DNA from 2 places in the Oceanobacillus iheyensis HTE831 genome. Region 2 is predicted to be linked to the other one. Evidence: a T-box and tRNA genes for the amino acid it is inferred to sense, from the RefSeq annotation. Region 2 holds a T-box; the other holds one or more tRNA genes.
What was found. A T-box is a leader RNA that pairs with one kind of tRNA and senses whether it is charged. The one in region 2 lies ahead of ileS (isoleucine--tRNA ligase), so its partner is inferred to be a tRNA-Ile.
Positions count from the first base shown of each region.

Region 1: it has a tRNA-Ile gene. The T-box ahead of ileS (isoleucine--tRNA ligase) is inferred to sense a tRNA for this amino acid. The anticodon was not compared.

Region 1 is NC_004193.1:1,954,977-1,964,674, reverse strand. Features, by position in the region: gene OB_RS09990 (DUF2624 domain-containing protein) at 34-318, opposite strand; gene OB_RS09985 (hypothetical protein) at 476-853, shown strand; gene OB_RS09980 (hypothetical protein) at 887-1,210, opposite strand; gene OB_RS09975 (NfeD family protein) at 1,291-1,938, shown strand; gene OB_RS09970 (Na/Pi cotransporter family protein) at 2,280-3,908, shown strand; tRNA gene OB_RS09965 (tRNA-Asn) at 4,628-4,702, shown strand; tRNA gene OB_RS09960 (tRNA-Met) at 4,704-4,780, shown strand; tRNA gene OB_RS09955 (tRNA-His) at 4,794-4,869, shown strand; tRNA gene OB_RS09950 (tRNA-Ile) at 4,896-4,972, shown strand; tRNA gene OB_RS09945 (tRNA-Ser) at 4,986-5,078, shown strand; tRNA gene OB_RS09940 (tRNA-Phe) at 5,231-5,303, shown strand; gene sodA (superoxide dismutase SodA) at 5,473-6,084, shown strand; gene OB_RS09930 (MFS transporter) at 6,189-7,463, shown strand; gene OB_RS09925 (peptidoglycan D,D-transpeptidase FtsI family protein) at 7,522-9,606, shown strand.
Region 2 is NC_004193.1:379,322-389,019, forward strand. Features, by position in the region: gene OB_RS02025 (ABC transporter permease) at 1-1,929, shown strand, start outside; gene OB_RS02030 (MFS transporter) at 2,082-3,293, shown strand; T-box leader at 3,353-3,566, shown strand; gene ileS (isoleucine--tRNA ligase) at 3,645-6,713, shown strand; gene OB_RS02040 (GNAT family N-acetyltransferase) at 6,908-7,426, shown strand; gene OB_RS02045 (SulP family inorganic anion transporter) at 7,469-8,920, opposite strand; gene OB_RS02050 (GNAT family N-acetyltransferase) at 9,148-9,651, shown strand.

The sequences.
Region 1 (9,698 bases), 1.6 Mb from region 2:
GATTATAACTTTATTTTATAATCAGCTTCTTTTTTAGTTAAAGAGATGTCCTAATCCGTAAGATTGAATAACTTCATCCATTAAAGCTTGAGCTTGCTTTGCTGTTTGAGGGTCTGTAATCGTAGATAATTCATGAAACATACGATCACGATCGCTCGCTTTAAATGGATCAGGGGAATTAGTTCTCAAATAGTTAATGATTTGTCTCGCTTGAGGTTCAGTTATGTGAAAATTATATTGTTTGCTGTAATGCAATAACTCTCCAACTGTCAGGTTGCGGACTTTACTTTTAACCATTTCTTTAATAAAAAATGACATATTCTTCTCTCCTTTTCACACTCATATATAGATATGCTAAAAATTTAGAAATGATAATCTAAGTGCCTGGTACTTTAACCATATTTTAACAGTTTCGAATAGTAACTGTCTCCATAAAATAAGGTCGTATCAAAATATATGTTGGAGGGAGGATTTTATGATGGAAGAAGATAGAAATAAAGATGTTCATACAGAGAATGCACCGCATCATGGGGATGATGAACACCATTCTTTTATTGGGCATGATTTAGACAGCAAAAGAAATGAGGAATATGCACAAGAATTTACCGCTGATAACCTGAGGGATAGTGATATTCCTGAAGATGACGCTAATCCAGGTACGTTTTATGGCTGGGCAGGAATTGCTTTAGCATTAATCTCATTCTTTGTTTGGCCAATAATATTAGGAGCTGCAAGCATCATTTTTGGTTTTGTAGCCAGAAGTAGAGATGTAGATACACTTGGAAATATTGCAATTGGATTAGGTGCAATCTCAATGATAATTGCTTTATTTATAATACCTTTTCTATTTTAAGGCTGTTCTTACAGCCTTATTTTTTTATTCTTTTCACTCTTGCTCTAGGGGAAAATAATAAATATGATCTACTCTTATATCTGTTGGTTCTGTGGTGGGATTCAAACTTCTAAATTCTTTTAGTAAAAGGTCTGTTTTAATCTCATTGGTTCTTCCCTGGTGGAGACCCTCTATTATGCTTAAAACCGTATCTCCTGGCATTACTTTTATTGGTATGATGTTATAATCAGATTGTTGAGTCTGAACATTTGCTTTTTGGGTGAGTTGATTATTATTAATATTAGATAAATCTTGAAATATACTTATGAGAACCAATATAATTAATATAGATAATAAGAATTTTTTAAAGGGATGCATAGTTGTCTTGTCTCCTTTTTTGAAACCTTTTTGTACTAAAATCGTATGTATAGATAGAGAGTGGAAGGGGCGAGTATCGTATGGATTTATTCGATGTACAATGGATTGGTTTTCTTGCATTATTTTTAGGAACTTTATTCTTATTAGGTGAAGTATTAGTTAATATGCGTGGAATATTTGGTTTGTTAGGAATTGGATTTATTTCTGTATATTTTACTGCTTATTTAGATACAGATTCTGTCTTACTAATCGTTATTGTATATTTTATTGGTTTATTACTAATTATTATTGACGGTAAGATTGTCAACGATGGTACACTGGCAACACTAGGGCTTGGTACAATGATTGCAGCTGTAGCATTACCACAGCCAAATTTGGCAAGTGGCTTATATGCAGTTATTGCTCTACTTTTCGGTACAGGATTATCATTGGTATTTTTAAAAGTTTTTAAACGTAGGAAAATGTGGACCAAATTAGCTCTTATGGATCAGTTAACAAAAGAAGCAGGGTACAGTTCATTATCAAAAGAATATGAAGATCTATTAGAAACAGAAGGAGAAGCATTAACAGACTTTCGACCTTCGGGGACAGTTGAGATAAATAAGAAACATTATAGCGCTGTAACTGGTGGTCAATGGTTAGAAAAAGGATCGAAAGTGAAGGTTGTAGAAGTTGATGGAACTAAAATTCGAATTGAAAAAATAGATAAACCTATAGTAGAAGAATAAAATTGATATGATCCCGAAATTATAACCTTTTGGAAAAAGAGGTTTAATTTCGGTTTTTTTGTGCTAAAAGTAAAAGAATACTAAAAAATTCATTATGAGAGTATATCTGGAATTGCAATTTTTCCTAGCTGGAAATTACTTATTATTGAAAGGACACATATTTAGAAATTATTATCTAAAAATAAGGTTTAGCCATATTATTTTTATTAAATGAAAAGAAATATTAAGAGTATGTAAATTTTCCAAAAGTACCTTTACAAACGGTATAATATCATCAATAATGGATAAGGCACAAAATTCTACAAGATATAACATAGGCCTCAGAAGGGATGAAGTAACACGTGGAAATCGATGTACAAAAACTTATAATTGAATTTATCGGTGGGTTAGGAATATTCCTATTAGGTATTAAATATATGGGTGATGGCTTGCAAAAATCGGCTGGGGATCGCCTTCGTAACATACTTGACCGGTTTACAAGCAATCCGTTCTTAGGAGTACTTGCTGGTATGATTGTAACTATACTTATCCAAAGTAGTTCTGGAACAACCGTATTAACTGTTGGACTAGTAAATGCCGGTTTTATGACTCTAAGACAAGCAATTGGAGTTATAATGGGTGCCAATATAGGTACGACAGTAACTGCATTCATTATCGGTATCGATTTAGGTGAATATGCATTACTAATAATGGCTCTTGGTGCATTCTTATTATTCTTCTTTAAGAAACCAATTGTTAATGCTGTGGGACAAGCTGTATTTGGTTTTGGTTCCCTATTCTTTGGTTTAGAATTAATGAGTAGTGGAATGTCCCCACTTCGCTCTTTAGAAGCGTTTCATGAACTTACATTATCAATGAGTGATACTCCAATCTTAGGAGTAGTTATAGGAACAGTATTTACATTAATTGTTCAAAGTTCATCTGCAACAATTGGGATTTTACAAGGATTATATTCTGAAGGTGCAATTGAATTAGGAGCAGCCTTACCAGTCTTATTTGGGGATAACTTAGGAACAACTATAACTGCAATTATTGCTAGTATTGGTGCTTCAGTAGCTGCTAAAAGAGCTGCATTAACTCATGTTACGTTTAACTTAATAGGGGCAACGATTTTCCTATTACTATTAATACCATTTACTAATTATGTGGCATTTTTACAAGATTGGCTAAATTTAAATCCTGAAATGACAATTGCATTTGGACATGGTAGCTTTAACATTGCTAATACAGTGCTACAATTTCCATTTATTGCAGCTCTAGCATGGTTTGTAACAAAACTCATACCTGGCGATGACACAATTATTGAATATAAGCCAAAACACTTAGATCCAATATTTATCCAGCAGTCCTCTTCTTTAGCATTGGATCAAGCTAAAGCTGAAGTTGTGAGAATGGGTGGATATGCTCATAAAGGTCTTGAAGAAACACATTCATATGTGACAACTCAAAATGAAAAGAATTCGGAAATGGCGTTACAAATTGAAGGTGCTTTAAATAATCTAGATAGAAAAATTACGGACTATTTGGTTGAAATTGCATCAACATCTTTATCAGAAGTTGAAAGTGCCGAACACACAGCTCTAATGAATACAGTACGAGATATTGAACGTATTGGTGACCACTTTGAAAATATTGTTGAATTAATTGATTACAAAATGTCAAACAAAGTAATTCTAACAGATCAAGCTATGGAAAATTTAAATAACATGTTTGATCTTACTGCAATGACAGTAAAACAAGCAATTGAATCATTAGAATCAAAAGACAGAGAAGCAGCTCTTGAAGTTATTCAAAAGGAAGATCAAATTGATAAAATGGAGCGGAAATTCCGTAAAAGTCATATCATACGTATGAATGAAGGTCTATGTAATGGTTCAGCAGGGATTGTCTTTGTAGATATTATAAGTAATCTAGAAAGAATTGGTGATCATGCAGTGAATATTGCAGAAAATGTATTAGGCGAGCAATAAAAAATAAATCGTAGGGAGGTAAAACTTCTCTACGATTTTTTTGTGGGAAATAAATGTAATATAAATAATTTAATTTGCAGATGCTCTTGATGATTAATGTGTATACTGTTCACAAGCATAAATATGATTCTCTGACTGCTTTTCATGAAGGAGGACTAGTGAATCTAATCATAGTATAAAAAATCAATTTACGCTAAGGAGTTTAGGGGGAAATGAAAGAGGTGAATAAGAAAGAATTGAAACGAAAAAGAAAAACGGATTTATTTAAATGCCAACTATTATGTACCACATAATGATATTGTGATATATTATGTAAATCAATAGTTGTATTAGAAGTTTTTAAACCTTCTTATTTATTGGGCATACTCGTTAAGTTTTTGTGTCGTTTAAACTTTTAGTATTAATCCAAATAGAGATACACGAAGAGTATACTTTTATTTCAGGTAGATCGAAAAAAGGGGATAAATACCAAGATATAGCACTTAGGAGATGTCCAAAATAATGAAATTAGGCAGGTCTCAACGGAAAAAAATAAAAAAATGTAAAATCTATTAATATTTTTGTTGAAATATGAAAAAGAACATGCTATTATAAATAACGCAGTCGAAAAACGAAATAAAAACTTTTGCAAAGACGCAAAAAAATGTTTGACAGATTTTGCTAAACATGATAAATTATTATTCGTTGCTGTTATTACATAAACAAAACTTGATGATTATTCCACAGTAGCTCAGTGGTAGAGCAATCGGCTGTTAACCGATCGGTCGTAGGTTCGAATCCTACCTGTGGAGCCATGGCGGTGTAGCTCAGCTGGCGAGAGCGTACGGTTCATACCCGTGAGGTCGGGGGTTCGATCCCCTCCGCCGCTACCATATTATAATCATGGCGGTCGTGGCGAAGTGGTTAACGCACCGGATTGTGGCTCCGGCATTCGTGGGTTCAATCCCCACCGGTCGCCCCATGAATAACGTCATATATTAAATAGAAGGACCCTTAGCTCAGTTGGTTAGAGCTATCGGCTCATAACCGATCGGTCGCAGGTTCGAGTCCTGCAGGGTCCACCATTTTAACCAATCCGGAGGTATACCCAAGTCCGGCTGAAGGGATCGGTCTTGAAAACCGAGAGGCGGGTCAAACCGCGCGGGGGTTCGAATCCCTCTACCTCCTCCATACATATTTTTATTTTGAGTGATTACTAAATGACCTCAAAATACGTATTTCGAATTAACTATCGATGAAACTAAAATTGCAATATAACTTCTGAGCTAATTGATAGTAAGCTGGAAATTCGATTTAGAATGGATTACGTTATAATTTAATACGGCTTGGTAGCTCAGTCGGTAGAGCAGAGGACTGAAAATCCTTGTGTCGGCGGTTCGATTCCGTCCCGAGCCATTTTAAAAAACAAGCATTTGCTTGTTTTTTTGTATGTTGAAATTGGAACCAACTACAAACATTGGAAATATAAAGCATATCGTTTGCAACTACTTAAAAGCTTTGATAGTCTTTTTAATATAAAGGGACATAAACCTTTACATCATTTATTTTAAGGAGGAAGATAAACATGGCAAAATTTGAATTACCGGAATTACCATATGCATATGATGCATTGGAACCGACAATTGACAAAGAAACAATGAACATTCATCATACGAAACATCACAACACGTATGTAACTAAATTAAATGATGCATTGGAAGGACATGCAGACCTTCAAAGTAAGTCTGTAGAAGAATTAATTAGTAATCTTGATGCAGTCCCTGAAAATGCAAAAACTGCAGTACGTAACAATGGTGGCGGACATGCTAACCATAGCCTATTTTGGAAGTTATTATCACCAAATGGCGGCGGTGAGCCAACAGGTGAATTAGCTGATAAAATTAATGCTAAATTTGGTTCATTAGACAAATTCAAAGAAGAATTTGCAGCAGCTGCAGCAGGACGTTTCGGTTCTGGATGGGCTTGGCTAATTGTTAACAATGGTGAACTAGAAATTACAAGCACACCAAACCAAGATTCACCATTAATGGAAGGAAAAACTCCTGTATTAGGACTTGATGTTTGGGAACACGCTTATTATCTTAAATATCAAAACAAACGCCCAGAGTACATTTCAGCATTCTGGAATGTAGTTAATTGGGATCAAGTTGCAAAAAACTACGAAGAAGCTAAGTAATATAATTATAGATTAAAACACGTGAAAAGATTTTCACGTGTTTTTTTTGTATAGATACGACTCCTTCGCAAAAAATAAAGTTGGAAAAGAAGGAGTCGTTTTTAATGTTCCAACAAATAAACAATTTTTTTCAAAAACATAAAATTGAAAATCGTGACTTAATCATTCTTTTATTAATTGGTGGATTATATTCAGGCGGTATTTTCTTATCTAATACATTTGTTAATGTCTATATATGGAAACAATCTGGAGAATTAATAACAATTGCTAATTATAATTTAGCTAGTTATATTTTTCAGGCTCTTGCGTTTGTATGGGCAGGTAAATTATCCAAATCCATTGATCGTATACTTATTTTGCGTGTTGGTATCCTCTTCCTTTGCTTATTTTTTGTATGTGTATTATTTATTGGTGAGTTAGCAGCTTATTATAACTTTATACTGGGGTGTTTAATCGGTATTGGTTACGGATTTTTTTGGTTAGCTTTTCATGTTATGACTTTTGAGATTACGGAACCGGATACAAGAGATATGTTTAATGGTGTGTTCGGTATTTTAAGTTCATTTGCAGGTATGGTTGGCCCTCTATTAGCAGGCTTTATAATTTCAAATATGGTAGATGATGTTGGTTATAATGTAATCTTTGGAATCTCTTTTTTGTTATTTGCTTGTGCAGTGATTGCAAGCTTTTTTATCGTACGGAAAGGGTCAAAAGGGTTATTTGCAATGAAGCATATCGCAAAAGAAAGGAAGAGAAACAAAAATTGGAAAAGAATTTTACATTCTCATTTTTTCCAAGGCTTAAGAGAAGGTATTTTTGGTTTTTATATCACAATATGGGTGTTTCTCGTTACAAATAGTGAACTCGCACTTGGGACATTTAATATGTTTTTATCTGGTTTATCGATTGTGTTTTATCTAATTGCGGCAAGATTTATAAAGCCCCATTTAAGGAAAAAATCGATATTATTAGGTGGTTTGTTACTATTTGCTTCCATATTTATCATCATTTTTGAAGTGAATTACTCCTTATTGATGGTGTATGCAGTAATTATCGGTATTGCCTACCCTATATTAAATGTCCCATTTGTATCAATGACTTTTGATGTAATTGGAAAAGCATATAAAGCTGCTGAAATGCGAGTGGAATATATCGTAATACGAGAAATTTTCTTGAATTTAGGTAGAGCACTATCAATAACCGTGTTTATATTAGGGATTGTATTATTTAAAGAAGAACAAATCATCCCGATTCTACTTGTAGTTTTTGGCGCGGGTCATCTCGCTATTTATTTCTTCATTAAAAATATTCAAATAGGGACAAGGAATCCAAAAGAAATTTTAATAAAAGAGCAAATTACAGACGAAAAAAATCGTTAATTATGGTAAAATCAAACAGAGGAAAATATTGTACTAAATTATTGGGGGAGAAGAAACATTGAGTAAAGATATTAAAAAGAAACGAGCCCAACTTCCCTTTCGGATAAATATATTATTTTTTGCAATCTTTTTGATGTTCTCTGTATTAATTTTGCAATTAGGGGTTGTTCAAATATTAAATGGGGAGGCTCACCAAGAAGAAATTGAGAGAACCAATATTGATACGACAAGTGTACCGGTCCCAAGAGGAAGAATCTTGGATACTAATGGAAATGTAATTGTAGATAATAATGCAATGTATTCTATTACGTATACACCACCAAAAGGGGTACAAGCTAAAGACCGCTTACAATTAGCCCAAAAGTTAGCGGATTATATTGAGATGGGTCAGGAAGATCGCTTAAAACGTATCACAGATAGAGATAAACGAGAATATTATTACTTATTAAATCAAAAAGATGTAGACGAACGGTTAAATGACATAGATACTTCCGAAATGGATAATGCAGATGTATATAACCACACATTAGAGTTGATTACCGAGGAAGAAATCAGTGATTTTTCTGATGACGATATGGAAATTATCGCCATAAAAAAAGAATTAGATAAAGCATATTCATTGACTCCACAAGTTATAAAGAATGAAGATGTATCAGCTGAGGAATATGCTACTGTAGCGGAGAATCTTGATAAATTACCAGGAATAAATGCGACAACAGATTGGGATCGACTGTATCCTTATGATAATACGCTAAGCAGTATCCTGGGAGGTATTACAAGTCAAGAGCAGGGTATTCCAGCTGAAGATGTGCAGGCATACTTAAGTAAAGGATATAGCCGTAATGATCGAGTAGGTACAAGTGGAATAGAACAACAATATGAGGATTTCCTGCGAGGAAGAAAAGAACAGATTCAATATGAGACAAGAAAAAATGGATCAATAGTTGGAACGGAAACAGTAGTTGAAGGGAAACGAGGAAAAGACCTTGTATTAACTATTGATATGGAATTTCAGGAAAAAGTAGATGAAATAGTATTAGATGAAATGAAGAAGGTTAAACAACAATATCCTGGACCTAACCAACACTTAACCAATGCATTCGCAGTAGTAATGGATCCAAAAACAGGAGAACTACTGGCGATGTCTGGTGTGAATTATAATAAAGAAAAAAACGAATACAATGATGCTGCATTTATGGCTTTAGCTAGCGCATATGAACCTGGATCATCCGTAAAAGGTGCCAGTGTATTAGCAGGGTATGAATCAGGTGTCATTTCACCTGGTCAAGTTTTTTTTGATAACCCCGTTAGGATAGCTAGTACGCCTGTAAAAAAATCAGTTTCAAATTTAGGCTATGTAACAGATCTAGAAGCATTGGAAAAATCTTCAAACGTATATATGTTTTATATTGCTTTAAGAATGATGGGAGAAAATCGTCACCCTTATCCAGATAACTCAACTCTTAATGCAAGTTGGTCTGAATACAACAATGCGCTAAATGATTTACAAAATTACTTTAATCAATTTGGTCTAGGAGTATCTACAGGTATTGATTTTCCACATGAATCTACCGGGGTTAGATCAAATGGTGCACCGAACCCAGGTAATGTTCTGGACTTTACAATAGGACAATATGATACGTATACGACATTACAGTTAGCACAATATGTTTCAACAATTGCCAATGATGGATATCGTGTTCAACCACACTTTTTAAAGCAAGTTCATGATCCGATTGCATCATTTGATGAATTAGGTCCAGTGTATTATACAAAAAATACGCAAGTAATGAACCGTATTGATATGAGTCAAAGTGAAATAGAACGAGTACAAAATGGTTTTAAGCGAGTTTATGAATCTGGAACAGCAAGAGGTTATTTTCAAGATGTAGATTATAATCCTGCAGGTAAGACAGGAACAGCTGAAACATCTATTTATGATGATGGGAAAAAGCTAGCTGATACAAATAGTCTTTCACTTGTTGGCTATGCTCCATTTGATGAACCTGAAGTTGCATTTGCCATAATAGTTCCACACACGGGGCAAGGAAATGGAATTAACGGTAAAATCGGCAGACGTATCCTCGATGCATACTTCGAAGTCAAAGAAGAACAAGATGAAGAAAATGCAGTTGATGAATAAAAAATAAGCGAATCCAAAATGGATTCGCTTATTTTTATAAATGATTACATAGAATTTACAAATAGTTAATATTAAACCTTTATAATTAGTAA
Region 2 (9,698 bases):
ACAGAGGAAAATGTAACTGTTTATGTGAAAAGTAATGATATCTCAACTTCACTTTTTGATGATATTCCATCCTTTGCCAAGAAGCAAAACATAGACCAAGAACAAATTGAGTTTAATTATAATCTTCTCGAAGCATATATAGTATCTCCAAACCAAGGAGCATTGGCGACTATATTTGGCTTAATAACGATTATCGTTGTTATTATCATGATTGGCTCGATTGCATTGATTTATAACGCGTTTGCCATTTCTGTATCTGAGCGATCTCGTTACTTAGGAATGTTATCTAGTATTGGAGCAACAAAACGGCAAAAGCGGAATTCTGTATTTTTTGAAGGAATCATTATAGCTTTAATTAGTATTCCTTTGGGTGTAGGAGCAGGGCTTTTAGGAATTGGTATTACGCTATATTTTGTTAATCAGATTCTTTCGCAAGCGCAGTTTGATGTGGATTTACAACTCGTTGCATCGTTTGAATCGATAGGGATTGCAGTGGTGATTTCTTTTATCACAATTATGATCTCAGCTTATATTCCAGCAGTTCGTGCTTCAAAAGTAACTGCGATTGATGCTATTCGTCAATCGAAAGATATAAAACTAACGAAGAAAAAAGTAAAAGCAAACCCGCTCGTGCGAAAAATATTTGGCTACGAAGCGGAAATAGCTTTAAAAAATCTTAAACGAAATAAGAAACGGTACAACGTTACGGTTCTATCTTTAATTGTGAGTATAGTTTTATTTTTATCCGTAGGGTATTTTTCCAACACGCTGACAAAATCATTTGAGTTACAATCAAATCAATTAAATTATGATATAGCAGCCTCTTCTGCTACTGGTTATGGTGGAGTGGAAGGATTAAAGCAAGTAATGGATAATATCCAAGGACTTCAAGAAGTAAATGGTGCAATAATGTATCAAACAATGCATATGAGTGGGTTTGTAGAAGAGGAAATCGCAGGAGAGCCAATCAAGACACTGGAAAATGCTTCTGATTATATTAGTGATCAAGGAGTACAATATTTCATTGAGTTTATTGGATTGGATGATAAGGCTCTACAAGATTATGCCCAAGAAAATGAAATCTCTTACAGTGACATAGATGAAGGAGAAGGTATACTGATTAATCAAGTATCCTATCCAGATGATAATCAGGGTAAGTATGTAGAAACAGAAATACTTGATGCAGAGGTTGGAGATTCGGCGATAGCAGCTCAGGAAAATGTCGAAGATACTGGAGAAGTTTCTTTTGAAAGAGTATCGCAAGTAGACATTGCGGGCTTAACCGATCATTTTCCGATGGGGAATTTTTATCCCTCACCGAACACCTTATTCTTTGTGGTTTCTGAAGATACACTGGCTAATATTGATGAACAGACAGAATATCAGCCAAATGCAATGACTTTATATATTGAAACAGAGGATCCAGTAAGTACGCAGGAACATATAGAAGGATTAGAAGTGGCAAATGAACTTCATATTGCGAATCAATTTTATTATGAACAACAAGATAGACAAATGACACTGGTTCTTTCGATATTTGTTTATGGTTTTATTACGCTAATCACATTGATTTCTGTCGCGAATATCTTTAATACCATTTCTACTAGTGTAGCCTTACGTAGAAGAGAATTTGCAACGATGAAATCGATAGGGATGACACCTAAAGCCTTTCGTAAAATGATTCAGTTTGAAAGTGTCTTTTACGGTTTGAAGTCTCTATTATACGGGTTGCCGCTTAGTATCGGTGTGATGTATGTCATATATAATCAATCACAGAATACTTTTTCCTATTCATTCTCTTTACCTTGGATCAATATTTCAATTGCTATATTAGCTGTATTTGTCATTGTTAGTGTAGCGATGTTGTATTCGATATCGAAAATTAAAGATGATAATATTATTGAAACATTGAGACAAGAAAATATATAACGAGAGAGCGCATGTAATATAGTGACCACTTACTATATTACATGCGCATTTTTATTGTCTTCACGCATAAAAAAGAACGTTTTGTGAAGGGAGAGGGATTTATAAGAAATGTAGCGAATATATAACTATATCGAAATGATTGAGGTGATGATGTGATTTTACATAAATGGAAGAATCCTTCTTTCCTTCTTACTTCTATAGGCATTGCGAATATCGGTGATTTTATTTATTTAGTCGCAATTAATATTCTCGTATTTCAAATGACTGGATCTGCAGCCGCAGTGGCGGGACTGTGGTTAATTGGACCTTTGACCAATATATTTGCAAAGTTTTGGACGGGAAGTTTTATTGATTATCGAAGTAAACGAAAAGTGATGATGGCTACATATGTTATACGAGGTGTATTTATATTCATAATTCCATTTATGGATAATTTATTTTTGTTATATAGTGTTTTAGTGATATTAAGTATTGCTAAGGCATTCTTTAACCCGGCGTCGATGACATTTATTACAATAGTCGTGCCGAAAGATATGAGAAAAAGGTTTAACTCTATTCGCGCTTTTGCATCTTCTGGTGCCTTTATTATTGGTCCGTCTATCGGAGGAGCGTTAATCTATGCGACTTCTATTGATATTACATTATGGTTTAATGCGATCTTTTTTGTGCTGTCTGCTGTGCTTTTATGGCCATTGCCTGATGAGCACAAGCGTGCAGATCAAATTCCGAAATTAACAATCAAACAAGTGATGAAAGATTTTACAGTTGTCCAGACCTTTATGAAACATAACCGATATGTAACTGGTATATATCTAGGCTTCATTATTGTATTATTATGTACATTTGCGATGGATGCACAAGAAGTAGTCTTTACCCAACAAGTGGTTGGATTGTCGGAAGTGGACTATACGTTATTGATTAGTATTACAGGAATAGGGTCCGTTACCGGTGCAATTTTGCTATCAATTATTTCTAATAAGTTATCCTTACGAATGATGATCACTGTGGGGTTAATATTTGTATCAATTGGGTATGTTCTATACGCATTTTCTTGGTCTTTCATATCGATTACGGTTGGGTTTATCATTTTAGGTTTCTTTCTTGTATTCTTAAATGCTGGAATGATGACGTTTTATCAAAACAACATCCCAGTCGAATTAATGGGGAGAGTAACAAGTATCTTTGATTTAATTCAAAGCATATTGCAAGTACTCATTGTTCTAGCGATCGGGTTATTGGCAGATATTGTATCATTACGAGGTGCAATCGTTGGTTTATCTATCTCCATGTTTATGTTATCGATAATGTATACGTTTCTAGTATTAAAACCAAGGCATGCCAACCTATATCAAGACGTATCCTAGTTCATTATATTGACTTTCTTTGTTGCATTCGATACTATATTCTTACGGTATATAAAATGATGAATTCGATGACGAGAACGAGTAATTAGGCACCTCTTATCTACAGAGAGTTGACAATAGCTGAAAGTCAATGGTGAGAAGCTTAATGAAAATCATCTCCGAGAAGCAAAGTTGAACGGTAACTGGTAAACTTTGACGGTCTCCAACCGATATCTTGGACGCGTATGATGGTACGTAGTGCTAATTAGAAAAAAACCGCTACGATGGTTTTTTATTTTTGTCTAATAATGGTAATACTCGATTCTACGTGGTGGATTCGAGTTTTTTTAATTTAGTGAAGAGGTGAATGGAATGGATCACGCACAACGTGAACGAAGCATGAGGGCGCATTGGAAAGAAAATCGAACGTTTCAACGCTCCATTGAAAACAGAGAAGGTCAACAAACGTATGTATTTTATGAAGGGCCGCCAACGGCAAATGGAATGCCACATGCTGGTCATGCATTAGGCCGTACGATTAAAGACTTTGTTGCTCGTTATAAAACAATGTCTGGTTATCAAGTATTACGTAAAGCAGGCTGGGACACACATGGTTTACCAGTAGAATTAGAAGTGGAAAAACAGCTTAATATCCGTGGGAAAGATGATATTGAGAAGTTTGGAGTAGAGAGATTTATTGAGAAATGTAAAGAAAGCGTCTTTGTTTATGAAAATGAATGGAAGGAATTCACGGACAAGCTTGGATATTGGGTAGATATGGAAGATCCATACAAAACATTAAACAACCCATATATTGAGTCTGTTTGGAATATCCTTGCAACTATTCATGATGAAGATCTACTTTATAAAGGACATCGAGTAGTTCCATATTGCCCAAATTGCGAGACATCGTTAAGTTCCCATGAGGTGGCACAAGGCTATAAAGATGTGACAGATTTATCGGTAACTGCAAAATTCCGAATTAAAAATAAAGAAAATGAATATATTCTTGGGTGGACAACAACTCCATGGACATTACCAGGAAATGTTGCGCTAGCAGTGAATCCAGAAATGACCTATGTAAAAGCGAAGCAAGGTGAAGAAATCTATGTTGTTGCTAAATCATTAGCGAACACTGTTTTAGGTGAAGCTTACGAAGTGGTAGAAGAAGTATCGGGAGAAGATTTAGTTGGAATTAATTATGAGGCTCCATTTGACTTTATTTCTTTAGATAATGGTCATTACGTGATCGGTGCAGACTTTGTTACCGATACAAGTGGTACCGGTATTGTCCATCTAAACCCAGCACATGGGGAAGATGACTATAACGCTATCCAGGCAAAAGGGATGGACTTTGTAAATGTAGTCGATTCTAAAGGAAGATATGAGGATGTAATCGCTCCGCTTGCAGGACAATTTGTGAAGGATAGCGATGTGGATATCATCAAAATGCTAGCAAAAGACGGAACTTTATACGAAAAGCAAAAATATGAGCATAGCTACCCTCATTGCTGGAGATGTGATACACCATTGCTTTACTATGCGATGGAAGGTTGGTTTATTAAAACAACAGCTGTAAAAGAAAGAATGCAGGAAAATAATCAAAGCGTAGAATGGTTCCCGAATCATATGCGTGATGGGCGTTTCGGAAACTTCCTTGATAATATGGTCGATTGGAATATTGGACGTAATCGCTATTGGGGAACACCGTTAAACGTATGGGTATGTGATGATTGTGATAAACAAAAATCGCCTCACTCGATCCAAGAGCTACGTGCTTTTGCAGATAGTGACGTACCAGAAGATATTGAATTGCATAAACCATATGTTGATAAAATTACATTCGACTGTGAATGTGGCGGTAAAATGCATCGTACAAAAGAAGTAATTGATGTTTGGTTCGACAGTGGATCGATGCCATTCGCACAATATCATCACCCGTTTGAAAACGATGAACTATTTAATAAACAATTCCCAGCAGATGTGGTTATTGAAGGAGTCGATCAGACACGCGGCTGGTTCTACAGTCTCCTAGCGGTATCTACACTGTTTACTGGTAAAACACCATACAAACGAGTATTATCTCTTGGGCATATTCTTGATGAGCATGGGCGAAAAATGTCAAAAAGTAAAGGGAATGCTTTAAGTCCTGTGGAACTTATTGAAGAGTTTGGTGCAGATGCACTTCGTTGGGCACTTCTTGCTGATAGTTCACCATGGAATAATAAGCGTTTCTCGAAAAAGACAGTAAGTCAGGCAAAATCAAAAGTCATTGATACGATATTAAATGTCTATTCATTCTACTCTATGTATGCTGACATTGATAAATTTAATGTTGCAGAACATGCAACTGATGCTAAAACGACATTAGACAGTTGGATTCTATCCCGATTGAATTCGGTAATTAAAGAAGTAACAACAAGTCTTGATCAATATGATATTACTAAAGGTGCTCGTTCCATTGCATTGTTTGTAGATGAATTAAGTAACTGGTATGTACGTCGTTCTAGACAGCGTTTTTGGAGCAGTGGCATGAATGAAGATAAAAAAGCTGCTTTCACTACATTACACGAAGTACTATCAAAACTTACGCAGTTAATGGCGCCATATATACCATTTGTCGCAGATGATATATATACAAATCTGCAAGGGGATAGTGTTCATGTATCGGACTTCCCGAAAGTAGATGAAGCTGCAATTGATGAGAAATTAGAAGCTGATATGCAAGGAGTACTTGAAGTCATTGAAGGAGCACGTTCACTCCGTAATGAAGTAAACATTAAAACAAAGCAACCTCTTGCGGAGCTAGTGGTTGTTCCAAATGATGAACAACTTCAATCTGGGTTACAGGCATATACTTCCATTATCGAGGAAGAGATTAATGTGAAACAAGTTAGCTTTAAGAAAGACACTGCTGATTTCTTGGATACGGAGATGAAACTTAACTTCCCGGTTGCTGGACCAAAACTAGGTAAACAAGTTGGTCAGGCAAAAGGAAAAGTAGAAAACTTTACGGAACAAGAAAAAGAAGCGTTCTTAGTGAACGGTACGATTAATGTTGAACTTCAAGATGGTAGTGAGGTCACTCTTGAAAAAGAAGACATTATCGTAGAGAAAAAAGGACAAGAAGGATATCAATTATTTGAAGGCAATCGTTTTGTTCTTCTATTGGATACCAACTTGACAGAGAAGTTAAAGGAAGAAGGATTCGTAAGAGAGTTTATCCGTGCGGTACAAACATATCGTAAAGAACTTGATCTTCCAGTTGAACAGCGTGTGGATATATACGTGAATTCCGATGAAAATGCAGAGCGGATTCTATCAGAATTCGATGCTCTAATCCATGACGGATTAATCATTAACAGTGTTCAATTTGCAGAAAAAGAGGATATGAAGCAAGTAACAGTAAATGATACGGAAATGGGCTTGTCTATAGTATAAGCAAAAAAGTAGGGGTGCGCCCCTGCTTTTTTGTTGTCTAGAAAATCAGAAAATTTTGGAGCTTTAGATAAACGTACGCTTGTGCTTTTATTCTATTCCTAAGTATATATAATCATTTATAAATACTTCGTTAAAAATAGCAGGAATCTTCTTCATTCATGTCGAATATTATTAGAATTAAGGAGGAAATAAAAATGTCTAAACATATAGGTTCTATCAATAAAGATCAACACGTTTACATTGCAGAAAAGGATGATATGAAAGGCATTGTTCGCTTGTTAAAGGGCGTTTCTTCTTGGTTACAGGAGAGTCGCTTAAAACAATGGGAGTTTTTAAACGAAGGCGGAGAAGATCCTGAAATTAAGCAGGCGATTGAGGATGAGAATACATTTATAGTTAAAGAAGGTGACGAGCTAATAGCAACCTTTACGCTATATGAAATTCAAAATCCTTGGGATAAAAATATTTGGGGACAATCCAGTGACGACGCCTTTTATTTACATAGGCTATCCGTTGATTACGCTCGATTAGGTACAGGACTAGGTCGTGATGTCATAGCTTGGATGGAAACGTATACGAAGACACAGGGAATGAAAAGAATTCGTCTTGATTGTGTAGAGAATAATGAAAAGCTTAATTCTATTTATCAAAACCTTGGTTATGATTATAAAGGCACTAACCACGAACACTGCCGCTACGAGAAGATGTTATAACTAAAACGCATATCCGACTAAAAGGATATGCGTTTTTCTATGCTAGTGCATGGAATTATTCGAGAGTTTTTCCATCGACTGGACAAGCTGCGTACTCTCTTTATTCATTCCTTTAAATCGCACGGTAATATCGTTATCCTCAAACTTTGTTTTAATCTTGTCTAGAGCTCCCACTGCAGAATCATCCCATATATGCGATCTACTTAGGTCAATTTCTACATTACTTCTATGGTCATGAAAATCAATTTGGGATAATAAATCGGTAACAGATGCAAAGAATAGCGGTCCCTGTACTTTATAATAACGTGTATCATAACTTACTGTTGTACTTACTTTTACCTTTGAATTTTTTGCAGCAAAGAATATCATACTGAAAAGCACCCCTGCAAGAACTCCATAAGCAAGGTTATGAGTTAATACGACTGTACCAACAGTAACAATCATTACTATAGCATCGGTACGAGGAATTCGGTGAATGTGTAATACTGATTTCCAATCAAAAGTACTTATTGATACCATAATCATTACTCCCGCTAAAGCTGCCATCGGAATTTGAACAACGATATCACCTAAAATCAAAATAAGGAACATTAAGAACAAACCAGCAACGAATGCAGAGAGTCGTCCTCTTCCACCAGACTTGACATTAATAACGGATTGTCCGATCATAGCACATCCAGCCATACCTCCGAAGCAACCTGCTACAATGTTAGCAATTCCTTGTCCTCGCGTTTCTCTGTTTTTATTACTTTCCGTATCTGTCATATCATCGATAATATTGGCGGTTAGTAATGATTCTAAAATACCGACAATTGATAAAGCGAGTGCATATGGAAAGATAATCATTAAAGTTTCAAGGTTAAGAGGAATATTAGGTAGAGCAAACATAGGTAAAGTCTGTGTTAACTCTCCCATATCACCAACATTTCGTACACCTATATTCATTGTTAATACCATAATTGTAACAACAATAATTGCCACTAAAGTAGATGGCACAGCTTTCGTTATTCGAGGGAAGATGTAGATTATTGCTAGAGTTAAAGCTACTAAAGCATACATCATCCAAGTTTCGCCTACAAAATGCTGTAATTGCGATGTGAAAATAAGGATTGCTAACGCATTAACAAATCCTGTCATGACAGTTCTAGGGACAAACTTCATAAAGCGTGCTAATTTAAAAATGCCAAATAAGATTTGAAGAACTCCCGTTAAAATTGTAGCTGCTAACAAATATTCAATTCCGTGATTAGCTACTAAAGTTACCATTACTAATGCCATTGCACCAGTTGCTGCAGAAATCATTCCAGGGCGTCCACCAACAAATGAAATTACCACAGCAATACAAAAAGATGCATAAAGACCAACCATTGGATCTACACCTGCAATAATAGAAAAAGCAATCGCTTCTGGTATTAAAGCGAGTGCGACAACGACACCAGCTAATATATCTCCTTTGATGTTTCCAAACCACTGTTCCTTCCATGTTTGTTCCATAATTATACCTCTTTCAATCTATTAAAATAAATAATTCAAAAATAAACACCATAATAATTTATAACAAATAGAAACAATGTACAAGATATTATTTAACATAGAGGTAGATTCGTGCTTGTTCATACATCAATTATTAATTATTCTAAAAAGTGTAATAAATAATTGAAAATCTAGTATGATATAGATAAAATAATACTAATCTAGTACAGGGATGGAGTGGGGATGAAGTGACATTTCAGTCGAATCAGATATACATAAGAGAAGCAACAAATAATGATATAGGGTATATGATAAATGTAGAAAATAGTGAAGAGAATAAACCTCACATTCTTCCTTGGACAGAGGAGCAGCATCGTAAAACTTTGCAAGACGAAGACTCCTATTATTTGATCATTGTTGAAAAGGTTACAAATCGAAATGTCGGATTTATTATTCTAAGAGGATTAACCAATACGAATAAAGGTATAGAGCTTGTTCGGATTGCTATAGAGGAAAAAGGTAAAGGCATTGGTAAAGAAGCGCTGAATTTAATTAAAATATGGGCGTTTAATTCCTATAAAGCGCATCGATTGTGGTTAGATGTAAAAACGGATAACAAAAGAGCAATTACTATTTATAAAAAAGAAGGATTTACGTTAGAAGGAACATTACGAGAGTGTTTGAGAGTAGGAAACACATATGAATCCCTTCATGTAATGTCCCTATTAAAACATGAATATGATAATAGGTAGGATCTTTGGAGAATGTCCAGGTGATATTTTATTTCACTACAAAATTT